2 linked regions of the Geobacter metallireducens GS-15 genome follow. The protein of the gene in region 2 binds, or shares a complex with, the protein of the main gene of each other region. Links are inferred from orthologs where the notes say so. Each region holds a gene or a part of one and is shown on either strand. Other genes may lie near its edges. The genes, in order: GMET_RS12785 and eno.

The links.
Region 1: the proteins of eno (region 2) and GMET_RS12785 are in contact, whole or in part, in a solved structure (PDB 2FYM), measured with the Escherichia coli proteins. The link is inferred for Geobacter metallireducens GS-15 from one-to-one orthologs.

Annotation. Positions count from the first base shown.
Region 1 is NC_007517.1:2,886,465-2,896,735, reverse strand. The notes cover bases 3,636-6,738. They hold GMET_RS12785 (Rne/Rng family ribonuclease), read right to left. Parts: upstream 6,346-6,738; coding sequence 3,925-6,345; downstream 3,636-3,924. Other genes in these bases: GMET_RS12780 (ABC-F family ATP-binding cassette domain-containing protein), read left to right, coding at 6,635-6,738; GMET_RS12790 (hypothetical protein), read right to left, coding at 3,636-3,898. Outside these bases: GMET_RS12805 (aspartate:alanine exchanger family transporter), read left to right, coding at 1-1,152; GMET_RS12800 (methionine adenosyltransferase), read right to left, coding at 1,159-2,361; GMET_RS12795 (hypothetical protein), read right to left, coding at 2,495-2,788; more of GMET_RS12790, read right to left, coding at 3,071-3,635; more of GMET_RS12780, read left to right, coding at 6,739-8,560; lon (endopeptidase La), read left to right, coding at 8,697-10,271. UniProt on the Escherichia coli protein: Endoribonuclease that plays a central role in RNA processing and decay. Required for the maturation of 5S and 16S rRNAs and the majority of tRNAs. Also involved in the degradation of most mRNAs.
Region 2 is NC_007517.1:2,680,034-2,690,152, reverse strand. The notes cover bases 6,923-9,873. They hold eno (phosphopyruvate hydratase), read right to left. Parts: upstream 9,068-9,873; coding sequence 7,778-9,067; downstream 6,923-7,777. Other genes in these bases: GMET_RS11950 (HD family phosphohydrolase), read left to right, coding at 9,327-9,873; GMET_RS11960 (nicotinate phosphoribosyltransferase), read right to left, coding at 6,923-7,630. Outside these bases: GMET_RS11995 (HsmA family protein), read right to left, coding at 1-122; GMET_RS11990 (tRNA (cytidine(34)-2'-O)-methyltransferase), read right to left, coding at 116-592; serA (phosphoglycerate dehydrogenase), read left to right, coding at 763-2,388; GMET_RS11980 (thermonuclease family protein), read left to right, coding at 2,467-3,024; GMET_RS11975 (ISL3-like element ISGme5 family transposase), read left to right, coding at 3,132-4,355; GMET_RS11970 (3-deoxy-7-phosphoheptulonate synthase), read right to left, coding at 4,413-5,480; pncA (bifunctional nicotinamidase/pyrazinamidase), read right to left, coding at 5,580-6,179; more of GMET_RS11960, read right to left, coding at 6,200-6,922; more of GMET_RS11950, read left to right, coding at 9,874-10,119. UniProt on the Escherichia coli protein: Catalyzes the reversible conversion of 2-phosphoglycerate (2-PG) into phosphoenolpyruvate (PEP). It is essential for the degradation of carbohydrates via glycolysis.

The sequences.
Region 1 (10,271 bases), 210 kb from region 2 along the record:
CCCATGGGGGTTATGGGGGTGGTGCTCGCCATCAGCCTCGTCCAGAAGCTCTGGCGGATCGACTACGCGGAAGAGGCGGCACGGACCAGGATCGCCGGCGCCGCCACCGAAAGCCTGAGGTCCAGAACAATCCGGGTCACTTGGCCCCAGGCCGGACGACAGACCGTTGCGGCACTCTCTCATCAGCAAAAGTGGGACGTGGTTTTCGGCAGAATCAAGCGCGGGGATGAATGTCTGCTGACCGGGCCGGAGGTCCGCTTCCGCCCGGGGGATCTGGTGCTGGCGGTCGGTACCGATGTGGAACTGCAGCATGTGGCGGAGGTTCTCGGCGAGGTGAGCGAAGAGGAGATTACCGTCGACCGGAGCGAGTTCGACTACCGGCGGATCTTCGTCTCCAATCCGCGGGTGGCCGGCCGGCGGCTGGGGAGCCTGAATCTCTTCGAACGGTTCGGCGCCACGGTAACCAGGGTCCGGAGGGGTGACGACGATTTCCTCCCCCACGACGACATGGTGCTGGAGTTGGGGGACCGGGTCCGGGTGGTCACCCACCGGGATCGGATGGGGGAGGTGACGGCCCTGTTCGGCGACTCCTACCGGGCGGTTTCCGAAGTGGACATCCTTACCTTCAGCCTGGGACTTGCTCTGGGGCTGTTGCTCGGCATCGTGCCGTTTCCCCTGCCGGGGGGGGTGACGCTCAAGCTCGGCTTTGCGGGCGGCCCCCTCATCGTGGCGCTCGTCCTCGGAACTCTCGGCCGCTCGGGAGGAATGATCTGGAGCCTCCCCTACAGCGCCAACATGACACTGCGCCAGATCGGTCTCGTCCTCTTCCTGGCCGGCATCGGCACCCGGGCCGGCTACGGCTTCGTCTCCACCCTTGCCAAGGGTGGCGGGTTCGCCATCTTCGCCGCAGGAGCGGTGGTCACCTGCTTTGCAGCCCTTACCACCCTATGGGTCGGTCACCGGATCCTCAAGATTCCCATGGGGATCCTCATCGGCATGGTGGCCGGCCTCCAGACCCAACCCGCGGTTCTCGGTTATGCCCTGGAGCAGACCGGCAACGATCTCCCCAACATCGGCTACGCCTCGGTCTACCCGGTCGCAACCATCGGGAAGATACTCATTGTCCAGGTGCTTTTGTCCTTACTGATGTGATTCCCTTCAGCAGACCGGATAGCGGCCAGCCGCCAGTTCCATGCAGAATCCGTTGATACCAGCCAGCCTCTGGCCGATGATCTCCTCGGCCTTTGCCGAAACATTGCCGAGCCGAATTCCCTTTTCCAGCAGCAGCTGGGCCGCCGCCATCCGGGGGCGGTCGATGGGGGTGCCGATCCGGCTCAACAAGAGAACGTGGGCCTCTCTGACCCCCTCCAGTTCCTCGCAAATCTCCTGGGCGAGCCGGTGGGCAAGGATGTTGTAGATTTTTCCCACATGGCTCACCGGGTTCTTGCCGGCGGCGGCCTCGGTGCCGAGGGGCCGCCCCAGGGCAATGATCCCGTTGACCCGGTTGCCGCGACCAACCTGGCCCGAATCGGCGTCTTCCGCCGAGGTGCCCAGGAGGCTCAGGTAGACGCCTCCAAGTCCCCGTCCCGGTTCGTCAAGGGCGTTGAGGCGAACCCCTTTTCGGCCGAAACCGGGGAGTCCCGTGAGAAACTCACCAATCTCTCTCTCAACCACGCCCTTTCTGGCGAAGTATTCCCCTTCTGATTCGATGAACCGCGCCAGGAACGGCATTGCCACGGTCAGCTCGAGATCTTTCCCCGAGCGTAGGCCCATGACCTTGATGTCTTCGCCGGTTTCGGGAAAGTGCTCCTTGAACTCCCGGGAATTCAGGTGCTGTTCCAGGGCGAGGACCGCCAGTTCCGTCGGCGAGAGGGGCCAGTAGCCCACGGCTGCCGAGGTGTCGTTGGCTGCCATGACTTCCCCCGGCCGGGCGAAGATGTCGGTGAGTTCTTCAGATCCCGGCGCCAGCACCACACGGAAATTTACGTGCAGCTCCGGGTCCACGAAACGGAGGTTCTTTCTGAACCACTCACGGGCGGCGCCCAGGGCGATCTCCGTCACCGGAATCTGCCGATCTCCCACGGAAAACGTGGCCCGGTCACCGATGATGAGCTCCATGGGACGGATTACCCGGCCGCCGCCGAAGCGCTTTTCCACGCTTCCCGCCGCAAGGAGGCTCTTGTCGATGTTGTGGTGGAGAATGCGGCCGAACTGCCGGATATACTCCTGGGACAGGGCCACGGAGACGGCGTCCATGGCCGCGTCACAGATGAAGTCGGGATGGCCTTTCCCCTTCCGCTCCACGATTTCCACCTGCTGCTCCTGAACAGAGTTCCCCTTGAATGCTTCGATGGTTATCATGGATTACACTGTATCATACCGGCGCGCAATTTCACGGAGGCGGACACTGGAAACAAGAAAGCCGTCCCCGCTGCCCGGGGACGGCTCTTGAAGCCGTGAATGGAAAAGCATCCGTCAGGTTTCTTGCCTCAATCTATTCCACTCCTTCGGCCGAAGGCCTTGTGTCGGGGCGGGGGAAGGAGTAGATGCTTCTGACCATCGAAACAAACAACAGCACTCCGGGCACCAGTTGGCAGGCGAAGGCAATGGTTCCCAGGCCGATGAAAAAGACCAGTAGGAACTCGTCGATGCCGAAGCAATTCAATATGAACGGGGAGGATATATCCTGAAGGAGGGGGAAACTGATTTCCACTAGCATAATGGTGGTCCTCTTTTGTTGTGAATCTGTAACCATTGCTAGACACCTGCTTAGTATTGCACCGTACATACCAATCCAGAGAGGGTGAGGGGTGTTTTGTGTAACTAGCCGACACTATTGTGTAAATGTCGCTTTGGACAGGATGGCTGGAAGAGTTGCGGACGCATAGCGTATGATTTTTTGATACACACACGCGGAGCGAATGGGACGACAGTCTGAAGGTGGAGTGTTGTAACGTGTTGCTATTGCGAAAGATTGGTCGAGGAGCCAGAGGGTGTATGCGAGAGATATACAGATATGCGGTAAAAAACGGGGCTTCGTGCGAAGCCCCGCGTCGAGGAATGAAATGATCTAACGGAAGGTGTATGCCAGGGAAATACCCACAATATCCGAGTCAGACGTGGGCTGGTGTATCTGGTATATGCCTCGTTGCTCAACGGGAGAGCGCCGGAAGCGGAATCCCTCGTAAAAGACGGCAGGGCGAAACGCCTTGTGGCGGACCCCCAGTTCGGCGAACGCCGACCAGTCGGAACGGGGTTCGAGGGTGACATCGCCGGCGGAGGTGTCCTCGGCCCTGTTGCGGGTGTAGAGGGGATACTTGGCGCCCGCCTCCAGGAAGATAGCCGTTTCGTTGCCGATAGGGAGTTCGCCCTTGAGCCCGTAGCGGGTGTAGATGGTATCCCAGTATTCGGTGGCACTTCCCACCGCAAAGCGTCTGCCTGTTTCGGTGGTGGCGGTGGAGCTGGCAATGTCCCTGAGCCACGTCCGGTAGCCGATCCCGAAGAAGGGCTCCAGCGATCCGCCACTGAAGGCGAATCGCCACCCCAGATCTCCTTCGATTTTGCCGCCGAAATAGCGGGTGTCGGAGTCGGCGGGCCGGTTATTTTCGGCAGGGTCGCTGGAGGCCTGCGTCTGCCCTGCGTAGTCGACCACCGTCCCGAACAGTTCGGCCTTGCCGTGCAGGATGAGGGATCTTTGGAGAAGGTCGACCCTCGCTGCGGCGCCGGCGCCGAAGATGGGACCGCTCTCCCTTACGATGCGGCTGCCGTCGTTAGTATACTCCTGCCAGGAAAAGTATCCGCCGTAGCCGTAGGCGCTGATCTCCTCAAGACCCGCTGCGAGGCAGGGGGAGACCATCAGAAGGGCGGCAAGCGCCGTTATCGCGATGTGGTTGATCATGATCGTTCCTCCTCACCGTCCGTTCGTCATGGAGTATCATTCTCAGGCGGAGCTTCAGGGGTTTCCTTCTTCTTGCGCGGTGCCCGCTTGCGTTTCGGTGCCTCGGCTTCCGGCGTCGGCTCCGGCGCGTGCGCCTCAGGGGCGATGGCTTCCTCCTCCGCGACGGCTTTCTTGCGGGGTGCCCGTTTGCGCACAGGCTTTGCCGGTGCCGCTTCAGTAGGTGCCGGTTCGGCGGATACCGCCTCGACGGTCTGTGGCTCCGCGGGTTCTGAAGCCGCAACAGCAGCCCTTTTGGTACGCGGTGCACGGGTCTTCTTCGGCTTCGGCTCTTCCGGTGCAGGCTCGACAGCCGATGCAGGCGCAGGCTCCGGCGCCACTGGGGCTGTTTCTTGCGGGGTGGCTGCCTCTTCGGCGGCCAGTCCCTCCTCCTCTCGCTTGCCGCTGCGGCGCTTGCGGCGGCGGCGCTTCTTTTTCGCCTCCTCTGCAGCCGGTTCTGCTGGTTCCTCTGCTTCCGCTGCGGATTCCGCATCAATCGGCGCGGAGGGTTCGACGGCCGGCTCGGGAGTCACAATCTCAGCGGTGACTTCAGCGGCCGGAACCTCGCCGGCTTCGCCGGCGCGCGGCTTCTTCCCGCGGCGCCGTCTCCTGCGCCGCTTTTTCTTGGCTTCTTCACCCGGCGCAGCCTCGACCCCCTCTTCGATCTCCTCCGGTTCCTCACCGGCTTCAGGCTCCCCGACGACTTCTTCCTCCTGCAAAGGCTCTTCGGCAAGGGAGACGGCCGGAGTTTCCTCTCCCTTTCCTTTCTTGCGGCTGCGGCGACGCTTGCGCTTTTTCCCTTCTCCGCCTTCCTGGAGAGCCGTCTCCTCGGGTTCCACGGCCTCGGCGGCTTCCATGACGGTTTCCGGCTTCTTTTCCGGCGCCTCCGCCGCTTCGGCCGGATGCTCGATGTGAGCCGGCTTTTCCCGCTTGACCGTCTCCAGTTCCAGCTCGTTCATGAGGAACGAAGTCCGCCCCTTGACCGTCACCACGATGTCGTAGTCGTCCTCGATCCGGGCCAGTTCTCGCTTCTTGCGGTTCAGGAGGTAGTAGGCCACCTCCAGGGGGAGGCCGCCATGAACCTCGGCCACGGTTCCCTTGGCTGCGGCGGCGTGGACCTTGCGGAGGAAGGAGAGGGCCATGCTCTCAACGCTCTTCACCTTCCCCCGGCCGCTGCAGTGGGGGCATTCGAGGGTGCTTCCCTGCTCAAGGGTCTGCTTGATCCGCTGGCGGGACATCTCCAGCATGCCGAACTGAGAGATGCGCCCCACCTCGACCCGGGCCTTGTCCTCCTTGAGGGCGGCCTTGAGAGTCTTCTCCACGGTGGCGTTGTGCTTGCGGTCCCGCATGTCGATGAAATCAAGGACGATGAGCCCCCCCAGGTCCCGCAGCCGCAGTTGCCGGGCCGCCTCTTCCGCCGCCTCCAAATTGGTCTTGTAGGCGGTATCCTCCACCCCCTTCTCCCCGGTGGTCTTGCCGGAGTTGACGTCGATGGAGACCAGGGCCTCGGTGGGCTCGATGATGAGGTAGCCGCCGGATTTTAGAGGGACCTTCTTCTCGTAGATGAGGTCGATCTGCTCCTCAATCTGGTAGCGGGAGAAGATGGGGCGCTTCTCCGTGTGGAGCTTCACCAGTTTCTCGTATTTGGGCATGGTCTGCTTGAAGAAGTCCCGGGCCTCCTTGTAGACCTCCTTGCTGTCCACGAGCACTTCGTCGATCTCGGCGGTGAAGTAGTCGCGGATGGTCCGGATGACCACGTTCATCTCCTGGTGGATGAGGGCCGGGGCCTTGAGGGCGGCCGCCTTTTCCTGGATCGACTTGTAAAGAGTGAGGAGGTTCTGGAGGTCCTTGTTCAGCTCGGTCTTGGTCTTGCCGAGGGCCTCGGTCCGGACGATATAGCCGATCCCCTCGGGGATCTCCATCTGGCTGAGCTTCTCCTTCAGTTTCTTGCGGTCGGCATCGCTCTCCACCTTGCGGGAGATGCCGGCGGAGTCGCTTCCCGGCATAAGGACCATGTAGCGCCCCGGGAACGACATGTACGTGGTGAGGGCCGCCCCCTTCATGTCCCGTTCACCCTTTTCCACTTGGACGATGAGTTCCTGGCCCCGGCGGATCACTTCCTGGATGCGGGGGCGGCGGTTGCGGTTCTCGGGGGGGACGTCGTCGCGCCACTGCCAGAAGGAGGGGTGAATCTCCCCCATCTGGAGGAAGCCGAGCCTTTTGGCCCCGATATCCACGAAGGCCGCCTGGAGCCCCGGCTCCACCCGGACCACGACCCCCTTGTAGACGTTGCCGCGGGTCTGTTCGCTCCCCGCGATCTCGATGTCCAGATTGTCCAGCTTGCCGTCTTCGACGATGGCAACGCGGGCCTCCTCCGGATGCATCACGTTGATGAGCATCTTTTTTGCCATAGGTTCCTGTCCTTTTGGGCGGCGGGGCGCACCCCGCGCCGCTGAAATGTCGGCCGCCCCAGGCACGGAGCCGGGCAGCCCGATTGATGTGTATTCAAAGGCCCGCTACGGAGTCGAAGGGCCTTGAAGTCGCGTAAAATCGATAAACTATACCAGAGTTTTTTGCTGTTAATAAGAAAAAACTGGCATTTGCGGTCATTGAGGGACGCGGAATGTTAGTGAGAACATTGACAAGGCCGATTTGCCCCCCCTACAATGGCGCCATCACTCCAACACGGAACGGAACTCCATGCTCCATCTCAAGAACCTCTCCAAGGACTTCGCGGGAAGGCCGCTCTTCACCGGCATCAACTGGCACCTGAAAAAGGGTGAGCGGGTAGGCCTCGTGGGGGAGAACGGCGCCGGCAAGTCGACCCTCATGAAAATCGTCGCCGGGCTCGTGGAGCATTCGGCCGGCGAGATGATCTTCGCCAAGGGTGCCACGGTCGGCTACCTCCCCCAGGACGGCATCGTCACCCGCGGAAGGCCGCTTCTGGCCGAGGTGATGACGGCCCTGGACGACCTCCAGCGGATGGAACGGGAACTGGCCGACCTTACCCGGCGCCTTGAGGAAATTCCCCACGATGACCCGGAGCACGGTGCGCTTCTTGATCGTTACGGGCACCTCCAGGAGGAGTTCCGGCTGCGGGGTGGCTACGCCATGGAGGCGGAGGCATGCCGGGTGCTGGACGGCCTCGGCTTTCTCCCCGCTGACCGGGGGCGCGACTGCGGCGAGTTCTCCGGCGGGTGGCAGATGCGGATCGCTCTGGCCAAGCTCCTCCTGAAAAAGCCCAACGTGCTCCTGCTGGACGAGCCCACCAACCACCTGGACATCGAGGCCCGCAACTGGCTGGAGGGGTACCTGTGCGAGTATCCCCACTCGGTGATTCTCGTCTCCCATGACCGCTTCTTCATGGACCAGGTCTGCCACCGGATCACCGAGGTCTGGAACAGCGTCCTCACCGACTACCACTGCTCCTACAGCCGCTATCTGGTCCAGCGGGAGGAGCGGGTGGCGGCCCTGCGGGAGGCGAAGCGGCGCCAGGACGAGGAGGTCCAGAAGATCGAGGACTTCATCAGCCGGTTCCGCTACAAGGCCGACAAGGCGTCCCTGGTCCAGTCCCGTATCAAGCAACTGGAGAAGATCGAGCGGATCGTCCTCCCTCCGGAGCGCAAGAAAATCCGCTTCCGGTTCCCCGATCCCCCGGCCAGCGGCCGGATCGCCATGGAGCTTGCCGGCGTGGTGAAGGCCTACGGCCCCAACGTGGTCCTGAACGGCGTTGATCTCACCGTGGAGAAGGGGGAGCGGATCGCCCTGGTGGGGCACAACGGCGCCGGCAAGTCAACCCTCATGGGAATTATGGCGGGAAAACCCTTCGAGGGAGGCGAGCGGATCGTGGGGCACAACGTGGCCCTCGACTACTTTGCCCAGGACCAGGCCCAGGTTCTCGACAGCGACAAGAGCGTCCACGACGAGCTCCTTGCCGACGCCCCCTTTGCCATGGTGCCGCAGCTGCGGGACATCCTCGGCGCCTTCCTCTTCTCCGGGGACGACATCCACAAGAAGGTGGCGGTCCTCTCGGGGGGTGAACGGAACCGCCTGGCCCTGGCCAAGATGCTCCTGCGCCCTTCGAACCTGCTCCTCATGGATGAGCCCACCAACCACCTGGACCTCTTCAGCAAGGACGTGCTCCTGGACGCCCTCAAGACCTTCCCCGGCACTGTGGTCTTCGTCTCCCACGACCGCTACTTCATCGACGGCCTCGCCACCCGGGTGGTGGAGGTGGCAGGGGGGCAGCTCACCAGCTACCACGGCGACTACGAGTACTATCTCCAGAAGAAGGCCGCGGTTGATGGTCAGATTTCCCCGGTCCCCGGTCCCCGGTCCCCGGTCCCGGATTCCGTGCCGGAATCAAAAGAAGAGCGGCTGCGCCAGCGGGAGGAGGAGAAGTCCCGTCAGCGGGACGAGAAGCGGCGCCAGAAGCGGCTGGAAGAGCTGGAGACGGCCATCGCCGCGGAGGAGGAGCGTCTTGCCGAGTTGGAGGCGCGGATGGCCGACCCCGCCTTCTTTCAGGATCTGGAAGCGGCCCGGCAGGGTGGGGAAGAGCACGCCGCCCTGACGGCACGGATTGCCGGATTGTATGAGGAGTGGGAAACCGTCGGTGCCGAGGGGTAGAGCCGCTCTCCGGCGCTATCCCCGCGACAGGGCTCGTTTCCCGCGTCGTTCCTTGACAGGAGCGGCCTCAGCGGCTAGTCTGATTATGTAGCCGCCAGCCACCCCGAGCCCCGTTCGACCCGAGGATCCGATAACTATGTCCGAAACCGTGTCGATAACGATACCTGCCGTCGTGCCGCTTTATCCCGTCCGGGAGATCGTGGCCTTTCCCTACATGATTTTTCCCCTGTTCCTGAAGGACGAGGAGCTTGCCCGTTTCGAGGAGATGCTGGAAGATGACCAGCTCGTGACCCTCGTCCGCCCCCGAGATGAGGCCGCTCCCGGCGGTATCCCCCCTTTTTTCGAGGTCGGGACCCTCTGCAAGGTCAACCAGATTCAGCATCTCTCCGAAGGGGGGGCGAAGATTGTCCTGGAGGGGGTTGCCCGGGTCCGGGTGACGGAGGTGGTAGAGTTCAACCATCACCTTCAGGGCCACTGCGAGCCGATCCACGAGTTCGTGGAGCGCTCCATGGTTTCCGAGGCCTTGGTCCAGAGCCTCAATGCCCTCCTCAAGATTGCCCTTTCCTACGGCCGCCCCCTCCCCGAGGATGTCATGAAGATGATCGATCTCATCGACAACCCTGCGCGGCTGGCGGATCTCGTGGCCCTCTACGTGAATCTTCCCCTGGATGAGCAGCAACAACTTCTGGAGACCATCGACCCCCTGGAGCGGCTCAAGAAGGTCTACATGCACCTGACGAGCGAGGTGCAGCGGCTCCAGGTGAAGGGGGAGGTCCAGGCCGAGGTGACCAAGCGGGTCGGCAAGAGCCAGAAGGAGTACCTGCTGCGGGAGCAGATGAAGCAGATCCAGGAGGAACTGGGGGAGGAGGATACCCGCGCCGCCGAGATGACCGACCTTCGGAAGAAGATCGATGCGGCCGGCATGCCCTCGGAGGTGCGCAAGGTCGCTGACAAGGAACTGAAGCGGGTCGAGCGGATCAATCCCGCTTCCCCCGAGTACACGGTCGCCCGCACTTACCTGGACTATCTGGCCGGCATGCCCTGGAAGAACGCCACCAGGGACAATAACGACATCAACAAGGCCGAGGCGGTGCTGGACGAGGACCACTACAACCTCAAGAAGGTGAAGGAGCGGATCCTTGAATACCTGGCGGTCCGGACCCTGCGGGAGAAAATGAAGGGGCCGATCCTCTGCTTCGTGGGGCCGCCGGGGGTGGGGAAGACAAGCCTCGGCAAGTCCATCGCCCGGGCACTGGGGCGGAAATTCATCCGGATGTCCCTGGGGGGGATGCGGGACGAGGCGGAGATCCGCGGCCACCGCCGCACCTACATCGGCGCCCTCCCGGGCCGGATCATCCAGGAGCTCTACCGCTGCGGCACCAACAATCCGGTCTTCATGCTGGACGAGGTGGACAAGATCGGCCTCGACTTTCGGGGGGATCCGGCCAGCGCACTCCTGGAGGTGCTGGACCCGGAGCAAAACAACACCTTTACCGACCACTACCTGGATGTCCCCTTCGATCTCTCCAACGTCATGTTCATCACCACGGCGAACCAGCTTGACCCGGTCCCCGCTGCCCTTAAGGACCGGATGGAGGTGATCCGGCTTTCGGGCTACACCGACGAGGAGAAGGAGAAGATCGCGGTCCGCTATCTGGTTCCCCGGGAGGTCGAGGAGAACGGTCTGGCGAAAAATCCGCCGGCCTTTGCC
Region 2 (10,119 bases):
AGCAGGCCGATGCCGAACACTATGAGGTGCTTGCGGTGAAGCCCCTCCCTCCTGCCGTTGAATACGGCGTAAGTGTAGAAGAGAAGCGCCAGGTTCATGTAGATGATGCCGAGCTTCAGCATCCTTCGAGCCTCCCGGTCTGGCGGAGTGCCTCGTAAAGAACGATTCCCGCCGAGGTTGAGAGGTTGAGGCTGCGGACCTTGCCGAAAATGGGGATTCTCACGGTGTTTTCCCGATTGGCCTCGATAAGTTCCTCAGGCAGCCCCACCGTCTCCTTCCCGAAAACGATGAAGTCCCCCTCCTTGAACGCCGCTTCGATGTGTGTTTTCGCCGCTTTCTTGCTCGTATAGATGAATCGGCCCTCCGGATAGGCGTGCTGAAGCGCTGCAAGGTCGTCCCAGTAGTGGATCTCCACCTCGCTCCAGTAGTCGAGCCCCGCCCGCTTGAGATAGCGGTCGTCAGTGGAAAAGCCCAGTTTCCCCACCAGGTGAAGCACGGTGCCGGTTGCGCCGCAGAGGCGGGCGATGTTGCCGGTGTTAGGGGGGATTTCCGGCTCGATGAGGACGATGTGGAATGGTGGCTTTTCAGGCATCTTCTTTCCTTCTGACGGCTTGCCGTATACGGGTGACGGTGGTCGCCGGTCTTGCATTTTCCGGTCGACGGGTCTATTATTAACGCTTCTTCGCAGTCTCGCAAAGTACTTTCTTCCCGTCAGGATTATCACGGATACACGCACCACATTCCATTGAAAAGGGAGCAGCAATGAAGATCATCGTTACCGACGAGGTGGCTCAGGAAGGGTTGGCGCTTTTGGCCCAGGACCCGCGTGTGGAGATCAACATCAAGCTGGGGCTCAAGAAGGAGGAGCTGCTGGCGATCATCGGCAACTACGACGCCATTATCACCCGCAGTGGCACCACCGTTGACAAGAATCTCCTCGACGCCGGCACAAAGCTTCGGCTCATCGCTAGGGCCGGGGTCGGCATCGACAACGTGGATGTGGACTACGCCAGTTCCCGTGGCGTAATCGTGGTGAACGCCCCCTTCGGCAACACCAACAGTGCCGCCGAGCACGCCATGGCGCTGCTTCTTTCATTTTGCCGCAACGTACCCCGCGCCAACGGCAGCCTCAAGAGCGGTGAATGGAAACGGGCCCCCTTCACCGGCTACGAGCTCAAGGGGAAAACCGCCGGCGTCATCGGCCTCGGCAAGGTTGGTGGACGGGTCGCCACCCGGCTCAAGGCCTTCGAGTGCGAGGTTCTAGCCTGTGACCCCTACATCGCCGTGAAGCGCGCCCATGACCTGGGGGTCAAGCTCGTCTCCCACGACGAGATATACCGCAACTGCGATATCATCACCGTCCACACCCCCCTCACCGATGAAACCCGCAACATGATCGGCGAGCGGGAGTTGGCCATGATGAAGGACGGCGTCATCATCGTGAACGCCGCCCGGGGGGGGATCATCGAAGAAGAGGCTCTCCTGAAATATCTGGAATCGGGAAAAATTACCGGTGCCGCCATCGACGTCTTCAGCGTTGAGCCGCCGAAGACCGACGTGCTGCAAAAACTCATTGCCCACGAGCGGGTAATTGTTACTCCGCACCTGGGGGCCAATACCTTCGAGGCCCAGGTCAACGTGGCGGTGGACGTCTCCAAAGAGATCCTCAACTACCTGGACGACCTCCCCCTGGAGAACGCCGTGAACATCCCGCGCTTCGACCTGGCTCTCATGGACCAGATGCGGCCGTTCCTGAACCTCATGAGTGTCATGAGCGACTTCGTCATTCAGCTTGTGGACGCCAATATCGACACCGTGACGTTCTCCTATGCGGGAAACATCGCTCACTATGACTGCACTCCTCTGAGTGTCTGCGGGCTGTCGTCGATCCTTAACCGGCTGGTGGAGCAGGACGTGAATATGGTAAACGCCACTCTCATTGCCGACCAGATGGGGATTACCGTGGAGGAGAACAAGTCCACCCAATCTCCCTCCTTCTCCAACATGATAACCCTCACCATCGAGGGTAAAGGTGAAAAGCGGACTATTGCCGGCACACTCTTCGAAGGGAGCCCCCGCATCGTCAAGCTCCGTGACTACCAGGTGGACTTCGCTCCGGACGAACACATGCTCAGCCTTACCTATGAGGACCGGCCGGGGATGATCGGCAAGATCGGTACCATCATGGGTGCCCACGATATCAACATCGCCTCCATGAACCTGGGGCGCCGCGAGAAGCGGGGCGAGGCCATGGTCATTCTTTCTCTCGACTCGGCGGTTCCCCCCTTTGTCGTGGAGGAAGTTCGCAAGGCGACCGACGCCACTTTCATCAAACCGATCCACATGCCGGGCGTCAAGTGCAGCCGTGGGTGCGGGTGCGGCATCTGACGTTCTTGAGGTGGATAAAATGAATAGAGGGGCCGGTCTCATGGCGAGGCCGGCCCTTCTTGCTGGAGGGGAGAAGGCATGGTGAAACGGGGCGCTTCGATCGTGGCGGTACTGCTGACGGGGCTCTGCTACACTCCGACGAATGCGCATGTGGTATCGGCTGCCGGCCGAGACTTCGCGTACACGTCGACCTCCGGGGGCAGAGTGACGCGGGTGTGGGACGGGGACACGGTCGTTATCACGCCTCCGTGGGGCAGATCCTTCACCTGCCGGCTGTACGGCATCGATGCTCCCGAAACTCCCGGGAAAGGTGTCCCGGGCCAGCCCCACGGAGCAGCAGCGGCGGCAAAATTGCGTAAGCTTGTCCTCGGTCGCGACGTGGCGGTGAAGTTGACCGGCGAGCGGAGCTATAAGCGCCAAATCGGCATCATCATGCTCGACGGGGTGGACGTGAATCAGGAGATGGTGCGCCGGGGCTATGCCTGGGCCTATGTCCGGTACCTGCGGCGCCCCTATGTATCGGACTACCTGGGGGCGGAGCAAAAGGCCCGTCAGGCGCGCCGGGGATTGTGGCGAGACCGCAATCCAATGCCACCGTGGGAGTTTCGCCGAATGCTGCGGAAGTGGAGAAGGTGAAAAAAAGAGGTTCTTCAGGGAATTCCGGGGAAGATTAATAAACAACAACGGCAGCACTGCGGTATCTTGATGGTTCCCCAACCAAAAAAGATCGCAGGAGGCTGCCGTTGTCGTATTCCGATGTTATCGCAATTGCGGGAGGGTGGGAAGGATATCGTGTTGCTGGGACACGCACTATCGTCACAGGTGATGCCAAACGGATCGAGGTAGAACTGATTGCCCTGTCCCAGGATGAGATGGTGTGTGGCTCGTGCGGCGGGCGTTGCACAAGCGTCCATGAAACGACCAAGCGCGTAATTCGAGATTTGCCGATTCTCGATGCTCAGACTTATCTGATCGTTCACCGCCGCAGGCTGCTGTGCCCTCAGTGTGGGCCAACGCTGGAGCGTCTGTCATGGCTGGCGAAATACGCCCGCGTGACGCGCAGGCTTGCAGAGAGCGTAGCGCGACTGTGTGGTGTCGTGTCTGTGAAGCACGTGGCGCAGTATCTGGGGCTTTCTTGGGACCAGGTGAAGGAAATCGACAAGCGCTCACTCACAGAGCGGGTCGGCACCGTCGACCTCTCAAACATCGAAGTTCTCGGGATGGATGAGTTCGCCCTTCACAAGGGGCACCGCTATGCGACGGTTATCATCGAGCCATACCGTAAGGAAGTCTTATGGATCGGCAAAGGCAGGAGTCGCGAGAGTATCCGTCCTTTCTTCACGCAGCTTGGCCCACATGGCTGTAAACGGCTCAAAGCGGTCGTGATGGATATGAACGCATCATATGAGGAGGAAATCAAGCAGCACTCGCCCCAGGCAGACATAGTCTACGACCTGTTCCATGTGGTGGCGAAGTATGGCAGGGAAGTGATCGACAGGGTGCGAGTCGATGAGGCAAACCGCCTGAAGGAAGACAAGAAGGCACGGAAGGTAGTCAAAACATCGCGGTGGTTGCTGCTACGAAACAGCGAGAACGTCAAGGGCGACGACATGCTTCGCCTCCAGGAACTGTTGGAGGCAAACCGCAGCCTCCTTACGGTCTACCTGCTCAAAGACGATCTGAAGCAACTGTGGAAGTTTACCTGCATTGAAGAGGCGGGACTATTCTGGGAGCAGTGGCACCAAAGGGCGATGGAGAGTGGAATACCGCCACTCATCCTGTTTGCCCGCCGGCTAAAGGGCTATCTCCAAGGAATCCTCAACCACTGCCTCTGGCCCCTTCACACCGGAATCCTCGAAGGCATCAATAACAAGATCAAGGTGATCAAAAGAATGGCCTACGGCTTCCGGGATCACGAATACTTCTTTCTCAAGATCAGAGCCGCTTTCCCCGGAATTCCCGGATGAACCAAAAAAGAGCCCCGCTTTTGGCGGGGCTCTCTGCGTATCCAGGAGCGACCGGGATCAACCGTGCATCGGTCTTCCGCCGCAGCGCTTGAGCCGTTCATGGGCCTTGCGCAGGATTTCCTCGGTGGTCTTCCAGTCGATGCACTTGTCGGTGGTGGAGACCCCGTAGCGGAGTTGGGACAGATCCTTGGGAATGGGCTGGTTCCCCGCTTCGAGGAAGCTCTCGATCATGACCCCCGAGATGGAGCGATTGCCCGCCTCGATCTGGTCGACGATGCTGTCAAGCACCTCCGGCTGCTTCTCGTGGCGCTTCTCCGAGTTGCCGTGGCTGCAATCAACCATGATGGTCGGGAAGATACCCCCCTTTTCAACCATCTCTTCGGTCTTGGCGATGTCCTCGGGAGAGTAGTTGGGCTTCTTGCCGCCACGCAGGACGATGTGCACGTCCGGGTTGCCGGTGGTCTGGATGATGGAGGTCTTGCCATCCCGATTGATGCCGAGGAAGCTGTGGGGGTGGAGCGCCGCGTTCATGGCGTCGATGGCGATCTGCAGGTTGCCGTCAGTGCCATTTTTGAAGCCCACGGGGAAGGAAAGGCCGCTCGCCATCTCCCGGTGCGATTGGCTCTCGGTGGTCCGGGCGCCGATGGCGCCCCACGAGATATAGTCGGCCAGGTATTCAGGGGTGATGGTATCGAGCATCTCGCACGCCACGGGGAGGAGCATGCTGGTGATGTCGTTCAGGAGCCGCCGCGCGATGCCGAGTCCCTTGGAGATCTGGTGGGTGTGGTTCATGTCGGGGTCGTTGATGAGCCCCTTCCAGCCGATGGTGGTGCGGGGCTTCTCGAAGTAGACCCGCATCACGATGAAAAGCTGGTCGGAGAGTTCGCTGGCGAGTCGCGCAAGGCGCCCCGCATAGTCGAGGGCGGCCTTGGGGTCGTGAATGGAACAGGGGCCCACCACCACCATGAGGCGGGTGTCTTTCCCCTTGAGGATGTTCTTGATGTGGGCCCGGCTCGCATTAACGAATTCAGCTGTTTCCAGCGATTGGGGGAAAACTTGCCGCAGGTCGGCAGGGGCGATGATGGGGGTAATGCTCGTGACCTTCAGGTTGCTTGTCTTGGTCATTACGGGAATTGTCCTTTGATTTCATGGGGATTTGAGACGAATCACTCTAGCGCTTTCCCCCTCAAAAGTCAAACGGGATGTATTCCCTCTCATGGACGGTCACGAGGGAGGGTCGGCCTGAAGCCTGCTGAAATTCATTCGCACCGCGCCGGCAACGACCATGTTTTCGATAGCCCTTGCCGAGTCGCCGGGAGTCAGGTTGACCCCCCGTACCGCATCCTCAAGGAGTGTTACCGCAAGACCGTGGCGCAGCCCGTCCAGAACCGATTCCTTGACACAGTAGTCCGTGGCGAGGCCCCCCACGAAAAGTCTGGTGATACCCAGCTCTTTAAGGAGTTCCGGGAAGGACACGCCGCTTTCCGTGGTCGCCTGGAACGCGGAATAGGCGTCCTGAGCCGGGTCTTGTCCCTTGGAGATCACAATGGCGTCGTCCGGAAGGGCCAGGTCGCGGTGGAACCGGGCCCCCTCGCTCCCCTGGACGCAGTGGACCGGCCAGATGCCACCGAAGTCCCGAAAGTGGGATGTGATGGCCGGATGCCAGTCCCGGGATGCGATGATCGGCAGCTTTTTCTCTCTGAAAAGCTCCATGTAGCGGTTGAGCAGCGGGACGACCCGATCCCCCTCTGGTACGGGTAGCAAGCCTCCGGGGCAGAAATCGTTCTGGACGTCGACGATCAGAAGGGCTGACGTGCTCTTCATGGATAGTTCTCCTGCTGGATCTATTTATATCCCCGTTGAACCTCGTCCATAAGCTGCAGCCGTAGCTCGTTGAGACCGGCGCTGATGGAGACCTTGTATTTATGCGGATTGATGAAACGCATGCATCCCTGGGGGAGGCGGGTGAGCTGGTCACGGCTGCGGTCGGCCATCTCGTCCAGGCTGGGAGGAGATTTCGCCGTTCGCACACCGTCCTCCATCACAACGCCACGAATCTCGACGAAGCGGGCCTGTTGCGGGATGGCAACGAACTGAAGGGGATTGGAAGGGTCGTACACCGTGGCTCCGGGGGCAATGTCCTCGTCGGCGAGGCAGAGCACGTCCTGGATGAAGGAGCCGTCGGGGGCCACGGCCCGCAGGAGCCGCTTGCGGTCGGGAAGGGTCGCCTTGGCGACGTCGCTGGTCACCTTGAGTTTTGGGCGGTCGCCGATCCTGACCAGCTTGTAGACTCCGCCCAGGGCTCCTCCCCCCTCTCCGGCGCAGGTGGCGAGACGTGTCCCCACGCCGTAGATGTCGACCCGGCCCCCTTCGCTCCGCATCGATTCGATCACGTATTCGTCCAGCTCGTTGGAGGCGACAATCTTTACGCCGGGGAAGCCCGCCTCGTCGAACATCCGGCGTCCCTCCCGGGAGAGGTAGGCCAGGTCACCCGAATCGATCCGCACCCCGACCAGTTCGTGCCCCTGGGAGCGGAGTTCCTGGGCAACGGTGATGGCGTTGGGGATGCCGCTTTTGAGGGTGTCGTAGGTGTCCACCAGGAGGATGCAGGTGTCGGGGAATACCTCGGCATAGGCGCGGAAGGCGGTCAGCTCATCGGGAAAGGCCATGATCCAGCTGTGGGCATGGGTTCCTTTTACCGGGATGCCGAAGAGCTTCCCCGCCAGCACGTTGCTCGTGCTCCGAACCCCGCCAATGTAGGCGGCCCGGGCTTCGCTCACTCCCCCGTCGGGCCCTTGGGCGCGGCGCAGGCCGAACTCCAGCACCGTGCCGTCCACCGCCGCATGGACGATTCGGGCACCCTTGGTGGCCACCAGGGTCTGGAAATTGATGATGTTCAAGAGCGCCGTCTCCACCAGTTGCGCCTGGGCCAGGGGGGCCTCGATGGTCACAAGGGGCTCATTGGCGAAAACCACTGTTCCCTCGGGAGGCGCCGTTACTTTTCCCCGGAACCGGAATGAGCGGAGAAAATCGATGAATCGGGGGCGGAAGATTTCCAGCCCCTGGAGATACTCGAGATCATCCTCCGTGAACTGGAGGTTCTCCAGGTAGCCGAGGGCCGTGTCAAGGCCGGCGAACACCGCATACCCCCCCTGGAAGGGGTTGTGCCGGAAGAAGATGTCGAACACCGCCGGTTTGTCCGCCATCCCTTCTTCCAGGTATCCGGCAAGCATGGTGAGTTGGTAGAGGTCGGTCAGAAGCGGTGAGTAGCTCATGGCATGTCTCCGTTGCGAGGGATGGTGATTGGTGATGAGTATACCACATTCGCACTGGCTGGCGGTTCAGGGGCGCGAGGTGCCCAAACGAATGAAAGGCGGGATCGCTCCCGCCTTTCATCGTGTTGCTAAGGTGTTCCGCCCCGACTACTTGCGGATGTTGTAGAAGACATCCTTGCCCCGGAAGAGGGCGGTGGTGTCGAGCTCGTCCTCGATCCGCAGGAGCTGGTTGTACTTGGCGACCCGGTCGGTGCGGCAGAGGGAACCGGTCTTGATCTGGCCGGCGTTGACCGCCACGGAGAGGTCGGCCAGGGTGGTGTCCTCGGTCTCGCCCGAGCGGTGGGAGATGACGCAGGTGTAACCGGCGCGCTTGGCCATTTCGATGGCGTCCAGGGTTTCGGTGAGGGAGCCGATCTGGTTCAGTTTGATCAGGATCGAGTTGGCGATCCCCTTCTGGATCCCCTCTTTGAGGATACGGGGGTTGGTGACGAAGAGGTCATCGCCGACGATCTGGATTCGTTTGCCCAGGCGGTCGGTGAGGAGCTTCCAGCCGTCCCAGTCGTTCTCGGCCATGCCGTCCTCGATGGAGACGATCGGGTATTTGTTTACGAGGTTTTCGTAGAAATCGACCATCTGGGCCGGGGTTTTCTTGGGCTCGGCCTCGTTCTCCAGGGTGTAGACGCCATCGTTGAAGAGTTCCGAAGAGGCCACGTCCAGGGCCAGGAGCACTTCCTCGCCCGGCTTGTAGCCGGCCTTCTGGATCGCGTCCATGATGACTTCCAGGGCCTCTTCGTTGGACTTCAGGTTAGGGGCGAAACCGCCTTCGTCACCAACGGCGGTATTGTATCCTTTACCTTTCAGGACACCCTTCAGGGCATGGAAGATCTCAGCCCCCATGCGCAACGCCTCGGCAAAGGATTTTGCGCCGGCCGGCATGATCATGAATTCCTGGATGTCGACGTTGTTGTCGGCATGGGCGCCGCCGTTCAGGATGTTCATCATGGGGAGCGGAAGCTCCTTGGCGTTGCTGCCGCCGATGTACTGATAGAGGGGGAGCCCCACTTCTTCGGCTGCGGCCTTGGCCACTGCCAGGGACACGCCGAGAATGGCGTTGGCTCCCAGGTTGCTCTTGTACTCGGTGCCGTCCAGATCCAGCATCCGCTGGTCGATTCCGATCTGGTCGGTGGCTTCCATGCCGATGATCTGCTCGGCAATGATGTTGTTGACGTTGTCGACTGCCTTGAGGACCCCCTTGCCGAGGTAGCGGGACTTGTCTCCGTCGCGAAGCTCCAGGGCCTCGCGCTCGCCGGTAGATGCGCCGGAGGGAACGGCAGCCCTTCCCATAACGCCGGACTCCAGGAAAACTTCGACCTCCAGGGTCGGGTTGCCGCGGGAGTCGAGTATCTCTCGCGCGTAGACATCGGTAATTTCGCTCATTCTGGCCCCCTTGCAGAAATATGTACTTTGGTCTTCCGACCATAGGCAAAACAGCGGAATATATATCAGAATTGATGCTGAAAGGAAACATTTTTAATGTGTATGGCAGGGGTGACACGGCGTTCCGGAGGAGAGACCGTCATCGGAGTTGACAGGCCCCCGAGAGGAACGATATAGTATTTTTCTCAATACGTTATGCTCCTTGCAACTGTAACGGCACTTCCCGTGCCCAACAGGGTAACAATACGATTAATTAGATATGCCCACCCAAAGCAGTAACACTGATAATGAAATGCGTGCCTCTCTCCCTCGATCCGTCGGGAGGCTCTTTAACAATCTCCTCGAGCGTTTTTCTAATCCGCGCCAGGACGCCAGGAATCGCCGGGTTCTCCTCCTTCTTACCGCGTTTGTTCTCACCCTGCTCATCCTTCCCCGCCAGGAGTTCCTTTCCGTACGATACAAGGCCGGGGATATCGCCACTACCGATATCAGGGCGACCCAGGACTATCTTCTCGAGGACCGTCTCCTCACCGAAAAGAAGCGCAATGAGGCCGAGGCTGCTGTCCCTTACGTGTATGCTTTCTCACTGGATGGGGCTGGCGAGTTGGTGGGACGCGTCGAACAGGCCCTTGCTCTCCTTCAGCAGGCTGCAACCGCCGAGCCTTCCCAGGGGGTGGGGCTGGACGAATCCCTGAGGGGGCTTTTCGGGTTCAGCCTTTCACCTGCGGAGAAAGCCCTCCTCATGCGACTCGGGGCCGATGCCGGCCTGATGGACCATGTGCGTGCCCTGGCCGAACGGCTCTATGCCAACAAGATTGTGGTCGACAAGCGATCCTTTGCCGGTGACACAGCCCACGGCATTGTCCTTGTTGATGCCCGGACCGGCGAATCGCTGGGGAAAATGGAGTACACGGTTTCTCCCATCGAGCCTGCCGAGGTTCAGGAGATCGTCAAGGGGATGAAGATTGGCACCCCCGGCCTCTCTCCGCGGGAGATCGAGACACTGAAGGGGTTCGTGGGGAAAGGGGTGCGGCCGAATCTGACCTTCAGCA